Regions from separate parts of the Stenotrophomonas sp. YJH_SMC_82 genome, predicted to be linked through region 3. Evidence: predicted binding sites of a transcription regulator. Region 3 holds the regulator's gene; each other region holds the start of a gene.
The links. Region 3 encodes HrcA, which represses chaperone genes, less so after heat shock. Its sites were predicted from a motif close to TTNGCACTCNNNNNNNNNGAGTGCNAA; they were not measured.
Positions count from the first base shown of each region.

Region 1 (6,550 bases), on a different contig from region 3:
CGTTGTAACCGAAGCTGCCGGTGCCTTCCTTGACCTTGTTGATGATGACCGACGGCTCGTCACCGGCGTTGGCCACGATCTCGCGCAGCGGGGCTTCCATCGCGCGCAGGGCGATCTGGATGCCGTGGTTCTGGTCTTCGTTGGCGCCCTTCAGGCCGGCCAGCGCGGTGATCGCGCGGACTAGGGCAACGCCGCCGCCCGGAACCACGCCTTCTTCAACGGCCGCACGGGTCGCGTGCAGGGCGTCGTCGACGCGATCCTTCTTTTCCTTCATTTCGATTTCGGTCGAGGCGCCGACCTTGATCACGGCAACACCGCCGGCCAGCTTGGCCACGCGTTCCTGCAGCTTCTCGCGGTCGTAATCCGAGGAGGTGTCCTGGATCTGGGTCTTGATCTGCGCCACGCGTGCATCAACGTTGGCCTTGTCGCCGACGCCGTCGATGATGGTGGTGTTCTCCTTGGAGACCTGCACCTTCTTGGCGCGGCCCAGGTCCTTGATGGTGGCCTTCTCCAGCGACAGGCCGACTTCTTCGGAGATCACGGTGCCGCCGGTCAGCACGGCCATGTCTTCCAGCATCGCCTTGCGACGGTCGCCGAAGCCCGGGGCCTTGACGGCCACGACCTTGACGATGCCACGGATGGTGTTGACTACCAGGGTGGCCAGCGCTTCGCCTTCAACTTCCTCGGCCACGATCAGCAGCGGCTTGCCGGCCTTGGCGACGCCTTCCAGCACCGGCAGCAGGTCACGGACGTTGGAGATCTTCTTGTCGTGCAGCAGGATGAACGGGTCATCCAGGTCAGCGGTCTGCGACTGCTGGTTGTTGATGAAGTACGGCGACAGGTAGCCGCGGTCGAACTGCATGCCCTTGACCACGTCCAGCTCGTTGTCCAGGCCCGAGCCTTCTTCAACGGTGATGACGCCTTCCTTGCCGACTTCCTTCATCGCGTCAGCGATGATCTGGCCGATCGACTCGTCCGAGTTGGCCGAGATGGTACCGACCTGGGCGATCGCCTTGTCGTCGGCGGTCGGCTTGGAGATGTTCTTCAGCTCGGCGACGGCGGCCGAGACGGCCTTGTCGATACCGCGCTTGAGGTCCATCGGGTTCATGCCGGCGGCAACGGCCTTGGCGCCTTCGCGGATCAGGGCCTGGGCCAGCACGGTGGCGGTGGTGGTGCCGTCGCCGGCATCGTCGTTGGTGCGCGAAGCAACTTCCTTCACCATCTGCGCGCCCATGTTCTCGAACTTGTCAGCCAGTTCGATCTCCTTGGCGACGGAGACGCCGTCCTTGGTGATGGTCGGCGCGCCGAAGCTCTTTTCCAGCACGACGTTGCGGCCCTTCGGGCCCAGGGTGGCCTTGACGGCATTGGCGAGAACGTTGACGCCGCGCACCATGCGCGAACGGGCGTCTTCACCGAAACGAATATCCTTGGCAGCCATTGCATTTACCTCATTGGTAGCGCCGGACGATGCCCGGCGGCTGGGAGTTTGGGATCAGGTTGAAACAGGTCGCGCCGGGGCTCAGCCGATGACGGCGAGCACGTCGTCTTCGCGCAGGACCTTGTATTCGACGCCTTCGCTCTTGTACGAGCTGCCGGCGTACTGGCCGTAGATGACCTTGTCGCCGACCTTCAGCGACGGCGCGCGCACGTTGCCGTTGTCCAGCGGCTTGCCGGGGCCGACGGCCACGACCTCACCCTTGGTGGACTTTTCCTTGGCCGAGTCGGGGATGACGATGCCACCGGCGGAGATTTCGTCGGCTTCGATCGGCTTGACCACAACGCGGTCGTGCAGCGGCTTGATGCTCATAGGAGACCTCTTAAGTGATTGATTGGTCTAAAAAAGTCCGGCGATGTTAGCACTCACCCCAGGCGAGTGCCAGAACCGCACGTGAAGAAACCCGACAACGTCGGGAGCAGGGCAGAGATGGAGCCCCGCCGCCCCCTTTCAAGGGCGGAATGAAAAAATTTTTCCGCCCGCGCGCCTCGGCCAAGGCGTCGGGCTTGGACAATTTCGGTGACAAGCGTCGCACTGTCAGATATCTGACGTTCATTTACGACAAAGTGTCACTGGATCGGCCTTAGGCTCGGTCAGGCATTCCCAATCACAAGGAGTAGTCGATGCGATTGCTGTCCCCGCTTGCCGCCGCCTGCCTGCTGGCACTGGCCGCCGCGCCGGCCCAGGCCGAGGTTTTCATCAACGAACTGCACTACGACGACAGCACCGCCGCCGGTGACGTCGGCGAAGCCATCGAAGTGGTCGCCACCGCCGGCGAGGACCTGTCCGGCTACCGCCTCTACCTCTACAACGGCAGCAATCCTTCGGCGGCCGCGGTCTACGCCAACAACCCGGTCCCGGCCGGCACCGCCGCCGGCTGCGGCAGCGCGACCATCGCCGTGGTCAACTACCCGACCAACGGCATCCAGAACGGCCCCAACGACGGCATCGCCCTGGTCGATGCCAGCGGCAAGGTGGTCCAGTTCCTCAGCTACGAGGGCGCCATCACCGCCTCCGGTGGCCCTGCCGCCGGCATGACCAGCCAGAACATCCCGGTGGCCGAGACCAACAGCACGGCCGCGGGCACCTCGCTGCAGCTGACCGGCAGCGGCAGCCAGTACACCCACTTCACCTGGGCCGAGTCGGCCAGGCAGACCTTCGGCAGCTGCAACAACGGCCAGACCTTCAGTGGCGGCGGAACCCCGGGCCCGAACACACCGCCGTCGGTCTCCACCACCACCCCGGCGCAGGGCAGCAGCACCTTCCCGGCCGCCGCCGACCTGGAAGTGGTGTTCAGCGAGACGGTGAACCTGGCCAGTGGCGCCTTCGCCCTGAGCTGCGGCACCTCCGGCAGCGTGCCGTTGACCTTCCCGGCCAGCGGCCGCAGCGTGAAGCTGTCCACCAACACTGCGCTGGTGGCCGGTGAGGCCTGCCGCTTCGACATCCGCGCCGCGCGCATCACCGACCTGCAGGGCGCGCACCCGGCCGCCGACAGCCGCATCGCCTTCACCGTGGCCAGCACCGGCGGCAATCCGGACCCGGGCAACCCGGGCGTGCCGGCCGGCTATTACTCCAAGGTCAACACCAGCAGCCCCAGCCAGCTGCGCTGCTCGCTGCATGCCACCATCAAGGGCCACACCGCCTACCCTTACAGCGGCTCGGGCACCAGTACCTGGACCATTCTGGAAATCGCCGACGAGGATCCGAACAATTCCGGCAGGATCCTCGATGCATATCGCAACCACAGCTACGCCAAGGTGACCGATCGCGCCGGCAGTGGCAGTGGCCTGAAGTACAACCGCGAGCACACCTGGCCGAACTCGCTGGGCTTTGCCACCACCACCGGTGACAAGGGCCTGCCGTACGCGCCGTATACCGACACCCACATGCTGTACCTGACCGACGCGCAGTGGAACGCCGACCGTGGCAACAAGCCGTTCGGCAAGTGCGACGCCAACTGCGGCGAGCGCGCCACCGAGGCCAACAACGGCCAGGGCGGCGGCAGCGGCGGCTATCCGGGCAACTCCAACTGGGTGCGCACGCCGGACGGCAACACCGGCACCTTCGAGGTGTGGGGCAAGCGCAAGGGCGACATGGCGCGTGCGGTGATGTACATGGCGATCCGTTACGAGGGCGGCAAGGATGCGGCCACCGGCCAGTCCGAGCCGGACCTGGAGCTGACCGACGACCGCAGCAAAATCGTCAAGACCAGCAGTTCGCCGGCCTACATGGGCCTGCTGTCCACGCTGATCGACTGGCACCTGTCCGATCCGCCGGATGATGCCGAGCGTGCGCGCAATGACGTGATCTACAGCTTCCAGGGCAACCGCAACCCGTTCATCGACCACCCCGAGTGGGCAACCCCGGCCCTGTTCACCTCGGCCAAGCCGGCCACCTGCCAGCTGGCCAACTGACCGCGCAACGCAGCGGTCCACTGCCGCCGCCCGGCCCTGACCCGGCGGCGGCCCTATACTCGGCGGTCATGTCGACCGTCGATCCCGTCCTGCTGCTGTTGACCACCTGCCCGGACCGGGCCAGTGCCGAGCGCATCGCGCACGCGCTGGTCGGCGAGCGCCTGGCGGCATGCGTGACCCGCCTCGATGGCGCGCAGTCGACCTACCGCTGGCAGGGGGAGGTGACCACCGACGCCGAACTGCAGCTGCTGGTGAAAACCACCGCGAGCCGCGTCGATGACGCAATTGCCCGGATCGTCGCACTGCATCCGTATGAACTCCCGGAGTGCATCGCGGTCGAAACCCGGGCCGGCCTGCCGGCGTATCTGGACTGGATCCGGGCACAGACCCGGGAGGACACTGATTGAAGACTCTGTTTGCGCGCGGCGCCGCCTTGTGCGCCCTGTTGTGGCTCTCGCTGCCGGCCTTCGCGCTGGATGAGAAGGACCTGCTGCCGGTGGACCAGGCGTTCGCGCTGACCGCCAGTGCCCCCGAACGGGGCCAGGTGCAACTGCAGTTCAAGATCGCACCGGGCTATTACCTTTATCGCCACCGCACCAGCGTCAAGGCCGACCCGGCCTTCAATGCCGGCGCGCTGCAGATGCCCAAGGGCGACAAGCACCACGACGATTTCTTCGGCGAAGTCGAGACCTATCGCGAGCGCCTGCAGGCCACCCTGCCCGGCACGCCGTCCGAGGCTGCCGGCACCATCAGCCTGGAAGTGCGTTACCAGGGCTGCGCCGATGCCGGTGTCTGCTACCCGCCGCAGAAGCGCGTGGTGCAGGTCACCCTGCCGGGCGCCGGTGCGGCGGCGGCGGTGCCTGCCGCGCGTGCCGGTGCGGCCAACCCGTTCAACAACCCGCTGGCCGGTGCCGGCAACAGCGGTGGCCTGCGCCTGCCGGGCGCGGCCAACAACAGCCAGGCCCTGCCGCTGCCGTCGGAACAGGCGTTCGGCTTCGATGCCATCGCCAGTGACGGCAACACCCTGCTGCTGCGCTTCAGCCCAGCGCCCGGCTATTACCTGTATCGCGACCGCACCTCGCTGAAGCTGGAAGGCAGCGCCGGCGTGCTGGCCGGCAAGCCGCGCTGGCCGGCCGCGCAATCGCATCGCGACGAGCACTTCGGCGATGTCTCGGTCTACTTCAACCAGGTGGAAGTGCCGCTGCCGCTGCGCCGCACTGTCACTGATGCCGTCGACAGCACCTTGGTGGTGACCTTCCAGGGCTGCCAGACCGATGGCATCTGCTACCCGCCGATGACCCGCCGGGTGAAGCTGTCGATTCCCGCTGGCAAGCTGTCCGCCAGCATTGACCAGGCGCCAGCGCGCAACGAGGTGATCAGCCCGCTGCCCGCCGCCGGCGTGCCACGTGAATCCGCCAACGGCGCACCGTTGCGCCTGCTGCCGACCGTCCCCAACGACGGCATTGCCACTCCCGCCGCCAGCGGCAGTGAGGGTGCGCGCAATGAGTTCGCCGCCGACGCGCGCGATGGCAACGCACTGCGCACGCGCCCACCGGCGACAACCCCGAACCCGGACCGTTCGTTCGTGTGGGTGCTGCTGCTGGCGCTGGCCGGTGGCCTGGTGCTGAACCTGATGCCCTGCGTGCTGCCGATCCTGTCGCTGAAGGTGCTGAGCCTGGCGCAGAGTGGCGAAAGCCCTGAGCGGGCACGCAGCCATGCCCTCTGGTACACGCTGGGCGTGCTGGTCGCGTTCGCGGTGATCGGCGCGCTGATGGTGGGCCTGCGCGCGATCGGCAACGCCGTCGGCATCGGCTTCCAGCTGCAGCACCCGGGCGTGGTGGCGGCGCTGGCCTACATCATGTTCGCGGTGGGCCTGAGCCTGTCCGGCGTGTTTACCCTCGGCGGTGGCATCGGCAACCTCGGCCAGTCGCTGGCCAGCCGCAGCGGGCCGGCCGGCGATTTCTTCACCGGTGCGTTGGCCTGCCTGGTCGGCAGCGCCTGCGTCGGCCCGTTCATGGGCGGGGCGATCGCCTACGCGTTCATTGCCCCGCCGCTGAAGGCGATGACCGTATTCCTGTTCCTCGGCCTGGGCCTGGCGCTGCCGTTCCTGCTGATCGGCTTCGTGCCGGCGCTGGCACGCCGCCTGCCCAAGCCCGGCCCGTGGATGGAAACGCTCAAGCACGTGCTGGCCTTCCCGATGTATGCCACCGCGCTGTGGCTGCTGTGGGTGCTGGGCAAACAGCGCGGCGTGGACGGCATGGCACTGGTGCTGGGTGGCCTGCTGCTGTTCGCCTTCGGCCTGTGGCTGTTCGAGCGCAATCGCTGGACCGGCTCGCGTGCGGTGACCCTGCTCGGCGTGCTGCTGGCGATCGGCGCGCTGGTTCCTGCATGGGGCGTGACCCAGCTGGCACCACCGGCGCGGGCCGCACAGGCCGCCAGCGAGAACGTGGTCGAGTATTCGCCGCAGTTGCTGGACCGCCTGCGTGCGGACAACCGCGTGGTGTTCGTCAACATGACTGCCGACTGGTGCGTGAGCTGCAAGGCCAATGAACGTGCCGTGCTGTCGCGGCCGGAGTTCAAGGAACTGCTCAAGCGCACCAACGCGGTGTACATGCGCGGTGACTACACCAACGTCGACCCG
Region 1 covers NZ_JCAFSE010000001.1:423,986-430,535, reverse strand. The annotation lists gene groL (chaperonin GroEL) at 1-1,438, opposite strand, end outside; gene AC5P53_RS01950 (co-chaperone GroES) at 1,520-1,807, opposite strand; gene AC5P53_RS01945 (endonuclease) at 2,119-3,909, shown strand; gene cutA (divalent-cation tolerance protein CutA) at 3,978-4,316, shown strand; gene AC5P53_RS01935 (protein-disulfide reductase DsbD family protein) at 4,313-6,550, shown strand, end outside.
Region 1: a site for HrcA is predicted at 1,854-1,880, ahead of AC5P53_RS01950 (co-chaperone GroES). Genes of this name have one in related genera too.

Region 2 (6,550 bases), on a different contig from region 3:
ATGGCCGGTATGTGTCGGATTTCACTGTCTTCCTGTACATGGGGCTGGCAGTGGGCGACACCAGCGAACCCGGGCAGGCCGTTCAAGTCCGGTGTGGCTGGGTGAAGGTGGCGTCTCTGGACGCCATGAGACGCCGCATTCCGGTTTGCCTGCCCGAGTGCGGTAAACTGGGGCATTGTGCGGCGCGCGGACCGGTGGTCCCAGCCTGCCAACCCGCCGCAGGGGCCGCAGTTTGCGACGGTGCCCCTAGACGATGAAGTGCCAGCCGCCCCACGGGCCGGCGGCCATACCAAGACGGACTCATGAGCGACAAACCGCTGACCGATTTGACCTTCTCCTCCTTCGAGCTGCATCCGGCCCTGCAGGCCGGCCTTGAAGGAGCCGGATTCACCCGCTGCACCCCGATCCAGGCGCTGACCCTGCCGGTCGCGCTGCCCGGCGGTGATGTTGCCGGCCAGGCCCAGACCGGCACCGGCAAGACCCTGGCCTTCCTGGTCGCTGTCGTGAACCGCCTGCTGACCCGCCCGGCGCTGGCCGACCGCAAGCCGGAGGATCCGCGTGCGCTGATCCTTGCCCCGACCCGCGAACTGGCCATCCAGATCCACAAGGATGCGGTGAAGTTCGGTTCCGACCTGGGCCTGCGTTTCGCGCTGGTCTACGGTGGCGTGGATTACGACAAGCAGCGTGAGCTGCTGCAGCAGGGCGTGGACGTGATCATCGCCACCCCGGGCCGCCTGATCGACTACGTCAAGCAGCACAAGGTGGTTTCGCTGCATGCCTGCGAGATCTGCGTGCTGGACGAAGCCGATCGCATGTTCGATCTGGGCTTCATCAAGGACATCCGCTTCCTGCTGCGCCGCATGCCGGAACGCACCATCCGCCAGACCCTGCTGTTCAGTGCCACCCTCAGCCATCGCGTGCTGGAGCTGGCCTACGAGCACATGAACGAGCCGCAGAAGCTGGTGGTCGAAGCCGAGACCATCACCGCTGCGCGCGTGCGCCAGCGCATCTATTTCCCGGCCGACGACGAGAAGATCCCGCTGCTGCTGGGCCTGCTGTCGCGCAGTGAAGGCGCGCGCACCATGGTGTTCGTCAATACCAAGGTGTTCGTCGAGCGCGTCGCCCGCTCGCTGGAAAAGGCCGGCTACCGCGTCGGCGTGCTGTCCGGCGACGTGCCGCAGAAGAAGCGTGAGAGCCTGCTCAACCGCTTCCAGAAGGGCCAGCTGGAAATCCTGGTGGCCACCGACGTGGCCGCGCGTGGCCTGCACATCGACGGCATCAAGTACGTCTACAACTACGACCTGCCGTTCGACGCCGAAGACTACGTGCACCGCATCGGTCGTACCGCGCGCCTGGGCGAAGAGGGTGATGCGATCAGCTTCGCCTGCGAACGCTACGCGATGGGCCTGCCGGACATCGAGGCCTACATCGAGCAGAAGATCCCGTCCGAGCCGGTCACCAAGGAACTGTTGACGCCGCTGCCGCGCCCGGAACGCCCGGCCCCGGCTGCTGGCGAGGAAGGTGAGGAGAACGAGAGCGTCGGCCAGATCTTCCGTGAAGCGCGCGAAGCCCGCGCCGCTGAAGAAGAGCGCCGTGGTGGTGGTCGCAGTGGGGGCCGCTCCGGCGGTGGCCGTGGCGAGCGTCGCGACGGTGAGCGCAGCGGCGAGCGCCGTTCGCGTGGCCCGCGCAAGCCGCGCGTGGAAGGCGAGCAGGTTGCAGCTGCCCCGGCCGAAGGTGCTGAAGCCGCTGTCGCCCAGGCTCCGCGTCCGCCGCGCCCGCCCCGCGCCGAGGGCGCGCCGGAAGGTGCCGTGGATGGCGAGCGCAAGCCGCGCAAGCGCCGTCGTCGTCGCCACGGCCGTCCGGTCGAGGGTGGCGAGGGCGTGCAGGCCAACGCCGGCAACGGCGCCAGCCCGGTGACCCCGGTGCAGGTGGTGGCCAAGCCGGTGCGCACGGCGGCCGACAGCGGCGATTCGTTCCTGACCCGCATCGGCCGCAAGATCCGCCGGATGCTGTCGGGCAGCTGATCGGCGCTGCCGATCAGCGGGAAGCCCCCGACCGTTGGTCGGGTGGCTTTGAACGGTAGTGCCGGGCGCTGGCCGGCAACCCACATGGCTGCCGGCCAGCGGCCGGCACTACCTATCGCGCGACCGTCTCCACGAGGTCGCGCCGCTCCTGCATAATCGGGGCATGAGTGTCCTGCGCTTCGACAATGTCAGCAAACAGTACGCCGGTGGCCACGAGGCGCTGATCGATGTCAGCTTCGAGGTCGCGCCGGGCGAGATGCTGTTCGTCACCGGCCATTCCGGTGCGGGCAAGAGCACTTTGCTCAAGTTGATCCACCTCGACGAGCGGCCCAGCCGCGGCGCGGTGGTGTTCGACGAGCGCAACCTGCTGAAGGTGCGCGGCGGCGACGTGCCCCGCCACCGACGCGCGGTGGGCGCGGTCTACCAGGACCACCGGCTGCTGATGGACCGCTCGATCGCCGAGAACGTGGCGCTGCCGCTGATCCTGCGCGGCACCCGCCGTGGCGACATCAGCAAGCGCGTGCGCTCGGTGCTGGAGCGGATGGGCCTGGGCCATCGCGAGAAGGCGCTGCCCTCGCAGCTGTCGGCCGGCGAGCAGCAGCGCGTGGGCATCGCCCGCGCCATCGTCGGCGAGCCCAAGCTGCTGGTGGCCGATGAGCCGACCGGCAACCTCGACCCGACCCTGGCGGCGGAGATCATGGCCCTGTTCGCCGAGCTGCCCTCGCGCGGCACCAGCGTGCTGGTGGTCAGCCACGACCTGCCGCTGCTGCGCCGCATGCGCAAGCGCGTGCTGATCCTCGACCATGGCCGGCTGGTGGATGACATCTCGCCGCAGGACCTGGCGGAGTAACCGATGGCGAAGAACGAAAACAGCGAAGTCGCCGCCCCCTCGCGCGTGGGCGTCTGGTTCCAGCACCACGTGCACAGCGTGGTGTTCAGCCTGGGCCGCACCTGCCGCAAGCCATGGGCGACCCTGCTGACGGTGATGGTCATGGCGCTGGCGCTGGCGCTGCCGCTGGGCCTGTCGATCGCGCTGGACAACCTCAAGCAGTTCGCCGGCAGCGTGCAGCAGTCGCGCGACATCAACGTGTTCCTGAAGGGCAACGTCGATGCACCCGGCGCGCTGCGCCTGGCCGGCCAGCTGCGCGACCGCGACGACGTGGCCGAAGTGAACGTGCGCACGCCCGAGCAGGGCCTGCAGGAACTGCGCGATGCCGGCCTGGGTGAGGCGATCGACGCACTCAACGACAATCCGCTGCCTTCGCTGCTGGTGATCACTCCCGGCCAGGGCAAGGACGACGCACGCCTGGCGCGCGCGCTGGAAAGCCTGCCCGAGGCCGATCTGGTGCAGCACGACGCGCTGTGGCGCCAGCGCCTGGATGCCTGGCTTGCCTTCGGTGCGCGGCTGGTGCAGGTGCTGTCGGTCCTGCTCGGCGCAGGTGCCGCGCTGGTGGTCGGCAACACGGTGCGCCTGGACATCCAGGCCCGCCGCGAAGAGATCGGCGTGCTGCAGCTGCTCGGCGCCAGCGATGGCTTCATCCGCCGCCCGTTCCTGTACCTGGGCGCGTGGTACGGCCTGGGCGCCGGCGCGGTGGCGCTGGCCCTGATCGGCGCTGCGGGTGCCGCCCTGCGCATGCCGCTGGCCGAACTCTCGCGCAGCTACGGCAGCCCGTTCGTACTGCACGGCCTGGACCTGCTGCACGGCGGCCTGGTCCTGCTCGGCACGCTGCTGCTGGGTTGGCTGGGCGCCTGGCTGGTCACCGGCCACTTCCTCCGCCAGACCCGCCCGACCGACACCTGAGACCGGCATGCAACCGCAAGCGCTGAAACACCTTGAAGGGCCCGCGACGCGGGTGATGGTGGTCGATGGCTCGAAGCTGGTGCGCAAGCTGATCGCCGACGTCCTGCAGCGTGACCTGCCGGGCGTGGAGGTGATCGGCTGCGACAGCATCGAGGACGCACAGCAGGCGCTGGCACAGGGGCCGGTGGACCTGGTGACGACCTCGCTGACCCTGCGCGATGGCGACGGCCTGGCGCTGGCGCGGATGGTGCGCGAAGCGGCCGGCCAGGCCTATGTGCCGGTGATCGTGGTCTCCGGCGATGCCCAGCAGCACCTGGAGCAGCGCCGCTTCACCGAGTACGTCACCGACTATTTCGACAAATCGCTCGGCCATGAAGCACTGGCGACCTTCATCCGCGGCTACGTGCAGCCCCAGACCATCCCCGGTGCCACCATCCTCTATATCGAGGACAGCCGCGTGGTGGCCGAGGCCACCAAGCGCATGCTGGAACGCCAGCAGTTGAACGTGCTGCACGTGGTCAGCGCCGAAGAAGCGTTCACCCTGCTCACCGCCGAGTCGCTGGGCCGCAGTCGCCACCGCATCGACCTGGTGCTGACCGACGTCACCCTGAAGGGCGAACTGAGCGGTCGCGACGTGGTGCAGCGCGTGCGCGTGGATTTCGGCTACGGCAAGCGCCGCCTGCCGGTGCTGGTGATGACCGGCGATGGCAACCCGCACAACCAGACCGGGCTGCTGCAGTCCGGTGCCAACGACCTGGTGCTCAAGCCGATCGAAGAACGGCTGCTGGTCACCAAGGTGCTGTTCCAGCTGAGGCTGGCCCGATTGAACGATGGACCTCTGTTGCGATGATGGATGAAGTAGCCGACACCCCGACGATCCAGCTGGAACCGAGCTGGAAGCAGCATGTCGGCGATTACCTGTTGCAGCCGCAGATGCGCGAGCTGTCCAGCTTCCTGCGCCAGCGCAAGGCCAGTGGCGCGGCGGTGTTCCCGCCCGGCCCGCAGATCTTCGCCGCGTTCGACGCCACGCCGTTCGAGCAGGTGAAGGTGGTGATCCTCGGGCAGGACCCGTACCACGGTCGCGGCCAGGCACATGGCCTGAGTTTCTCGGTGCCGCCGGGCGTGCCGGTGCCGCCGTCGCTGCTGAACATCTACAAGGAGATCGAGAGCGATCTCGGTATCCCGCGTCCGGACCACGGCTGCCTGATTCCGTGGGCGCAGCGTGGCGTGCTGCTGCTCAATGCGGTACTGACGGTGGAAGAGGGCAAGGCCGGTGCGCACCAGGGTCGTGGCTGGGAAGGCTTCACCGACCACGTGGTGGATGTGCTCAACCGCGAGCGCGAAGGGCTGGTGTTCATGCTCTGGGGCGCCTATGCGCAGCAGAAGGGCAAGGTGATCGACACCCGCCGCCATCGCGTGCTGAAGTCGCCGCATCCGTCGCCGCTTTCGGCCCATCGGGGCTTCCTCGGCTGTCGTCATTTCTCGATGGCCAACGAGTACCTGCAGCGCCGCGGCCAGGCCCCGATCGACTGGTCGCTGCCGCCGCGCTCGGCACTCTGAGGGCCGGCGGGCCGCTGGGCCTGAACACCGGGCAACGTTCCCGGGCCTGAATGGGCCTTCAGAACGGCCCGTTCAGCTCCGCTTGACCGGAATCGGCCGCTTTACGGCAGGTAATTGCTTGAATTCCAAGGGATTGTGAATCCCGAAAAGCATGCTCGCCACTGTCATCAAATCGCGCTACGGTAGGGCTCTGTTTGGGACCAGTGTTGCATCAATGGGATGCTGGAACTTTTTCCTCCTTTAGCAGTCCAAATCCCGGACTGCTAAGATGGGTGCCTATGAGCCAGAACACCTCTACTGCCCTTGTGGCAAACAATCTCCCGATTCCCAGTGCGCTCGGTTCGCTGGACGCCTACATCGGTGCCGTGCACCAGATCCCGGTGCTGTCGGTCGATGACGAACAGGACCTGGCCCGTCGCTTCCGCGACGGCAACGATCTGGACGCTGCCCGCGAGCTGGTGCATTCGCACCTGCGCTTCGTGGTGCACGTGGCCCGCGGCTACAACGGCTACGGCCTTGCCCTGGGCGACCTGATCCAGGAAGGCAACATCGGCCTGATGAAGGCGGTCAAGCGCTTCGACCCGGACATGGGCGTGCGCCTGGTTTCCTTCGCGGTGCACTGGATCCGTGCCGAGATGCACGAGTTCATCCTGAAGAACTGGCGCATCGTGAAGGTCGCCACCACCAAGGCGCAGCGCAAGCTGTTCTTCAACCTGCGCAAGTCGAAGACGCGCCTGGGCTGGATGAACGCGGCGGAAGTGAGCGCGGTGGCCAAGGACCTGAACGTGTCCGAGCGCGAGGTCATGGAAATGGAGTCGCGCCTGTCGGGTCGCGATATCGGGTTCGATGCGCCGGCCGACGAGGACAACGAACACGCACCGCCGTCGCCGGCTGCGTTCCTGGTCGCCGATGACGAAGACCCGTCGATGGCCTACGAGCGCGAGGACAGCGAAGACAACCAGATGCAGCTGCTGCGCGAAGGCCTGGCGGAACTGGATGCCCGCTCGCGCGACATCATCCGCCGCCGCTGGCTGGACGCGGACAGCAAGGTGACGCTGCAGGAACTGGCCGACGAGTACGGCGTGTCGGCCGAGCGCATCCGCCAAGTTGAAGCGAACGCGCTGAAGAAGATGAAGGCGCTGTTCACCGCGTAAGCGGGGTGGCG
Region 2 covers NZ_JCAFSE010000001.1:385,514-392,063, forward strand. The annotation lists gene rhlB (ATP-dependent RNA helicase RhlB) at 303-2,024, shown strand; gene ftsE (cell division ATP-binding protein FtsE) at 2,188-2,874, shown strand; gene ftsX (permease-like cell division protein FtsX) at 2,878-3,825, shown strand; gene AC5P53_RS01750 (response regulator) at 3,833-4,675, shown strand; gene ung (uracil-DNA glycosylase) at 4,672-5,385, shown strand; gene rpoH (RNA polymerase sigma factor RpoH) at 5,664-6,539, shown strand.
Region 2: a site for HrcA is predicted at 5,626-5,652, ahead of rpoH (RNA polymerase sigma factor RpoH). Genes of this name have one in related genera too.

Region 3 (6,550 bases):
GGGGAAATCAAACCGATGATACACTCCCGGCGTGCCACCGCGACCCAATCCGAGGCAGCTGGCGCTAAATCGCCAATGAACGGAGACCTATGGAAACCCACGACCTGCGTAAAGTCGGCCTGAAGGTGACCCATCCGCGGATGCGGATCCTGGCGCTGCTCGAACAGCGCAATGCCCAGCACCACCAGCACCACATGACCGCCGAGGACATCTACCGCCAGCTGCTCGAGCATGGCGACGAGATCGGCCTGGCGACGGTCTACCGGGTGCTGACCCAGTTCGAGGCCGCCGGCCTCGTGCTCAAGCACAATTTCGAGGGTGGCCAGGCCGTTTACGAGCTGGACCGTGGTGGCCACCACGACCATATGGTCGACGTGGACAGCGGCAAGATCATCGAATTCGAAAGCCATGAGATCGAGGAGCTGCAGCGCAAGATCGCGGCCGATCACGGCTATGAGCTGGAAGAACACTCGCTGGTGCTCTACGTGCGCAAGAAGCGCAAGTAGGCCGTTCCGGCCAGCCGCTAGCGACGAAACCCCGGGCTTGCCCGGGGTTTTTCGTTGCCGGGGTCAGGGCCCTTTCCCTCCAGGAAAGGGGGCCGGCCCCGGGCGCTCTGCGGGGTCGGATCCCTTTGCGCCAGCAAAGGGCTCTGACCCCTTGCAACCGAGCAGGATCTCCAGGTCCACCGCCTCGGCCATCGCCCGGTTGCCGGCATCCCCCGGGTGGAGGTGGTCGCCGGAGTCGTAGGCGGCGGCCATCCGTGACGGATCGGCCGGGTCGCGCAGCGCCGCGTCCAGGTCGATCACCGCGTCGAACGGGCTGTTGCTGCGCAGCCATGCATTGAGCTGTTGGCGCAGGGCCTCCTTGTCCGGGTGGTAGTAGTCGTCCAGCGGCGTGCCGGGCAGGGCGCCCGCGAACGGCATCAGGGTGGCGCCGAATATGCGTAGACCCCGCCGGTGGGCCTGTTCGGCCAGGGCACGATAGCCGGCCTGCAGCTCGGGCAGGCTGGGCCGGGGCTGCGCGCGGGCGAAGGCAGTACCGGGCCAGCTGATGTCGTTGATGCCGATCAGCACGATGACGCCGGCGACGCCGGGCTGATCCAGTGCGTCACGCCGCAGGCGGGCCAGAACCGACTCGCCCATGCCGTCGCTCAGCAGCCGATTGCCGGAAATGCCCGCGTTGACCACCGCGACGCCGCGCGGTGCCAGACGCGCGGCCAGATGGTCGGTCCAGCGCTGGTCCTGGTCGAGGCTGGCGGTGGCGCCGTCGGTGATCGAGTCGCCAATCACCACCACGCTACGCGCACTGGCGGCGGCCTCGACCTCGATCCCGGTGAGGAACAGGCGTGCGGTAGTGGAACTGGCACCCTGCAGGTCGCGCGCCCGGGCCTGATTGCCGCCGGCGATCCAGCTGGTCTGGCGGCCGTCCCAATGGAACGTCTGCACCGGCGTCGGCCCCGGCACGAAGACGCTGACCTGCAGCGCCTGGTGGTCTTCCGTGGCCACCGCCAGCGGATCGCTCAGCCGTTCCTGACCGGCACCGATCAACACCCCGGGCTGGCCGTCGAAGCTGAGCGGTTGCGGGGTGGCGCCCGCGGCCACGCTGGCCGCCCCGATCCGCAGCGGCTGGGTGCCGTAGGCATTGCTCAGCCGCACCCGCAGCCGGGACCCGCCCAGGCTGATGCGCGCGGTCTGGCGGAAGGTCTGGTCCTGCAGCGCGGCCGGAACCAGGGTCGGGAACAGGAAATCCGCGTCCCAGACCGGTTGCGGGCTGGCCTGCCAGCTGGCGACCCAGTGCGGGGCGGATGCGGCACTGGCGACGCCGGACAGGGCGAGCAGGGCGGTGGCGGTGAGCTGGCTCAAGCGGTTCATCGGGCAATCCAAGGGGGAGGGAACGCCATGGTGATTCCGGGGTTATCTGTGAACTAGACTGCGCATGGACAATCATCTGTGAACTGGATTCATCGTCATGGCGCGACCCGACATCAACCGATCCGGCGAACTGGAAGTGTTCGTGCGGGTGATCGAGACCGGTGGCTTCTCCGCCGCCGCACGCACCCTGGACATGACGCCGTCAGCAGTGAGCAAGCTGGTGGCCCGGCTGGAGCAGCGGCTGGGTACGCGCCTGCTGCAACGCTCCACCCGCCAGCTGCAGCTGACCCCGGAAGGCTGCGCGTTCTACGAGCGCGGCCTGCGCGTGCTGGCCGACCTGGAGGAGGCCGAGCGCTGTGCCAGTGCCCATGCCGAGCCGCGCGGACGGCTGCGGGTCAACTCCAACGTGCCGTTCGGCCAGCATTTCCTGCTGCCGCTGCTGCCGGCATTCCTCGAACGCAACCCGCAGGTAGGCGTGGACCTGACCCTCAATGACGAGGTGATCGACCTGCTTGAGCAGCGCACCGACGTGGCGGTGCGGGCCGGTCCACTGAAGAGCTCCAGCCTGGTGGCGCGGCGGCTGGGTGCGACGCGGATGATGATCGTGGCTGCACCGGCCTACGCGCAGCGGCACGGGCTGCCACGCACTGCCGAGGAGCTGCAGTCGCACAACCGGTTGGATATCGGCCATGCGCGCGCGATGCAGGGCTGGCCATTGTTGCAGGACGGGCGCGAACGCATGCTGCTGCCCAGTGGCAACGCGCGCGCCAGCAACGGCGATGCGCTGCGCCAGCTGGTGCTGGGTGGGCTGGGCATGGCGCGGCTGGCAGCATTCCAGGTGCAGCAGGACATTGCCGCCGGGCGCTTGCTGCCGGTGCTGGAGGACGCCAATCCCGGTGACCTGGAAGAGGTGCACGCGGTGTTCCTGGGGCAGGGCGGCTACCTGCCGCTGCGGGTGCGCGCATTTCTTGATTTCCTGGTGGAGAACGTCGATCTGACGCAGCCACAGGGGTAGTGCCGGCCGCTGGCCGGCAACCTCATGATCTTCATCCACCCGCATCGGGGTGCCGGCCAGCGGCCGGCACTACCGTGCGGAAGCCGAGCCAATGCTCGGCTCGGCCGGCGTTACACCTGCAGCAGCTTGCGTGCGGCGGCGCGCGCTTCCTTGCTCACTTCCACGCCGCCGAGCATGCGCGCCAGTTCTTCCTCGCGCGCCTTGCTGTCCAGCTTTTCCACTGCGCTCTGGGTCATGCCTTCCACCGGGGCCTTGCTGACCCGGTAATGGGCATGGCCCTTCGAGGCGACCTGCGGCAGGTGGGTCACGCACAGCACCTGGCGCTTCTCGCCAAGGGCGCGCAGCTTCTGGCCGACGATGTCCGCCACCGCGCCACCGATGCCGGAGTCGACTTCGTCGAACACCATGGTCGGCACTGCATCCAGGTCCAGCGCGGCCACTTCGATGGCCAGCGAGATGCGCGACAGTTCGCCACCCGAGGCCACCTTGCGCAGGGCACGCGGTGGCTGCCCGGCATTGGCCGCCACCAGGAATTCCACGCGCTCGGCACCCTGCGGGTCGGGCTTGCCGGCGTCCTGCGGTTCCAGCTCGATCAGGAACTGGCCGCCGCCCATGCCCAGCTCGGCGATGATGCCGGTGGTGGTGGCCGACAGCTCGGCAGCGGCGGCGCGGCGGCTGGCGGTCAGCAGCCCGGCCTGCACGCGCCACGCCGCAGCGGCCTTGTCGATCTCGCCGGCGAGGCGCTGCAGGCGTTCGTCAGCACCACGCAGCTGTTCCACTTCGGCGTGCATGCGCTCGCGCTGCGCGCCCAGCTCGTCCATCGGCACACGGTGCTTGCGGGCCAAGTCGTGCAGGCGGCCGAGGCGACGCTCGTTCTCCTCGAACTGTTCCGGGTCGGCGTCGAGGTCGTCATGCACGCGGTCCAGCAGCGACAGGGCTTCGTGCAGCTGGATCGAGGCGTTTTCGATCAGGCCGTCGACCTCGCCCAGGCGCGGGTCGTGTTCGATCAGGCGCGACAGCTCGTGGCGCACCTGCTGCAGCAGGTCCAGCGCGGAACTGCCGTCGTCGCCATTGAGCTGGTTGCTGGCCGCCTGGCAGGCACTCAGCAGGGCACTGGCATGGGCCTGGCGGCGGTGGCTGGCGCCCAGCGCGGCAATCGACTCCGGTTCCAGGTCTTCGCGGTCCAGTTCGCGCAGCTGGTGCTCCAGGAAGCCGATCCGGTCACTGACGTCGCCCTGCTGCGACAGCGCCAGCGATTCATCGACCAGCGCCTGCCAGGCCGCAGCGGCGCGGCGCACCTGGCGGCGCTCGTCCTCGTTGCCGGCATAGGCGTCCAGCAGGGCCAGCTGCGACGGGCGCGTCAGCAGGGCCTGCTGTTCGTGCTGGCCGTGGATCTCCACCAGCAACGAGGCCAGGTCGCCCAGCTGGGCCAGGGTCACCGGGCGGCCGTTGATCCAGGCCCGCGAGCCGCCATCGGCACGGATCACGCGGCGCAGCTGGCACTGCTCCTCGTCGTCCAGCTCGTTGTCGGCCAGCCACTGGCGCGCGGCCTGCAGCTGGTCCAGCGCGAACTCGGCCGACAGCTCGGCGCGCGCGGCGCCGTGGCGGACCACGCCGCTGTCGGCGCGCAGGCCGGACAGGAAGCCCAGCGCGTCGACCATCAGTGACTTGCCGGCGCCGGTCTCGCCTGAAACCACGGTCATGCCTGGCCCGAACTCCAGTTCGGTGGCGCGGACGACGGCGAAATCCTTGATCGAAAGATGTCTGAGCATGGGTAAGGGGGTGTCAGCAGCCGCGCAACGCTAGCACGCGGGCGCGGGAGGTCCAATGACTTGCCAAGGTGATCCGCCGCCATTATCTAGTGTCCGTGTCTCACAGGTTGATTCCATGCACGGTTCTCCCGACCAGCTTGCCCCGCGTGCGCGCCATCTGCTGCGCACGCTGATCGCGCGTTACATCCAGGACGGTGAGCCGGTCGGCTCGCAGACGCTGGCGCGCGTGGCCGGGCTGGAGGTCAGTCCGGCCACCATCCGCAACATCCTGGGTGACCTGGAAGACCTGGGGCTGCTGGCTTCGCCGCACACCTCGGCCGGGCGCGTCCCGACCGCACATGGCTACCGGGTGTTCGTCGACAGCCTGCTGCAGATGCAGCCGCCGGGCGAAGGCGAGCTGGCCCGGCTGCGCCAGGAACTGGCCGGCGGCGGCAGCACCCAGGCCCTGCTTGGCAGCGCCTCGGAGCTGCTGTCGGCGATGAGCCACTTCGTCGGCGTGGTCAGCGCCCCGCGGCGCGAGCAGTTCGCGTTCCGCCAGATCGATTTCGTGGCGCTGGACGGGCGCCGGGTGCTGGCGATCCTGGTGTTCGCCGACAACGAGGTGCAGAACCGGGTCATCGAGACCCGCCAGGAGTTCGCGCCGGGCCAGCTGGAACAGGTCGCCAACTACCTCAACGCGCATTTCGCCGGCCTGCCGATGGCCGAGATCCGCACCCGCCTGCTGCTGGAACTGCGTGATGCCCGTTCGGAGCTGGAGCAGCTGCTGGCGCACAGCATCGAGCTGGCCGAGCAGGCCCTGCAGCCGGCGGCCGACGACATGCTGGTGGCCGGGCAGACCCGTCTGATGGGGGTGCAGGACCTGTCCGACCTGGAGCGGCTGCGCGAGCTGTTCGAGCTGTTCTCCAGCAAGCGGGAGATCCTGCAGCTGCTGGAGCGGACCATCCAGGCGCCCGGCGTGCGCATCTTCATCGGCGAGGAGACCGGGATGATGCCGCTGCAGGGCGTCTCGCTGGTCACTGCCCCTTACACGGCCAATGGCCAGGTGCTGGGCGTGCTGGGCGTGATCGGCCCCAAGCGGATGGCCTACGACCGGATGATCCCGCTGGTCCAGGCTACTGCCGATGTACTCGGCGCGGCGTTTTCGCCAGCCGGGCGCACTCCTGGAACATCCGACGCTTGAAACGCAGCATCCCGCCCACACTAGGGTGGGTGGAGGCGGAGACTGACCGCCAGGGACCCAGACATGAACCACGAACATCCAGATATCGAATCCCAGCAGACTGCCGCCGATGCGGCCGCCGCCGCCGGCGTCAACGACGAAGTGGAGCGCCTGCGCGCCGAGGTCGAGCAGATCAAGGCCGATGCGCTGCGTGAGCGCGCCGACCTCGAGAACCAGCGCAAGCGCGTTGCCCGTGACATCGAGCAGGCCCGCAAGTTCGCCAACGAGAAGCTGCTGGGCGAGCTGCTGCCGGTGTTCGACAGCCTGGATGCCGGCTTGAAGGCGGCCGGCGATGACCCGCATCCGCTGCGCGAGGGCCTGGAGCTGACCTACAAGCAGCTGCTGAAGGTTGCCGCCGACAACGGGCTGGTCCTGCTGGACCCGATCGGCCAGCCGTTCAACCCGGAACACCACCAGGCCATCAGCCAGGTGCCGGCCCCAGACGCCGCCCCGGGCAGCGTGGTGACCGTGTTCCAGAAGGGTTACCTGCTCAACGAGCGCCTGCTGCGGCCGGCGCTGGTGGTGGTGGCCGCCGACTGACCCCTCCAGGGCCGGAAGGCGGGAATGTCCCGTCACCCGGCCCGACGCTGAACGCGCCGGGCGACCGGAAACACAGCGTTCGGGAGATGGCTTGAATGTTCCACGAGCCTCCCCCACATCGTATTCATCCACC
Region 3 covers NZ_JCAFSE010000002.1:318,783-325,332, reverse strand. The annotation lists gene fur (ferric iron uptake transcriptional regulator) at 90-506, shown strand; gene AC5P53_RS09085 (SGNH/GDSL hydrolase family protein) at 570-1,871, opposite strand; gene AC5P53_RS09080 (LysR family transcriptional regulator) at 1,969-2,886, shown strand; gene recN (DNA repair protein RecN) at 2,997-4,658, opposite strand; gene hrcA (heat-inducible transcriptional repressor HrcA) at 4,774-5,838, shown strand; gene grpE (nucleotide exchange factor GrpE) at 5,902-6,417, shown strand.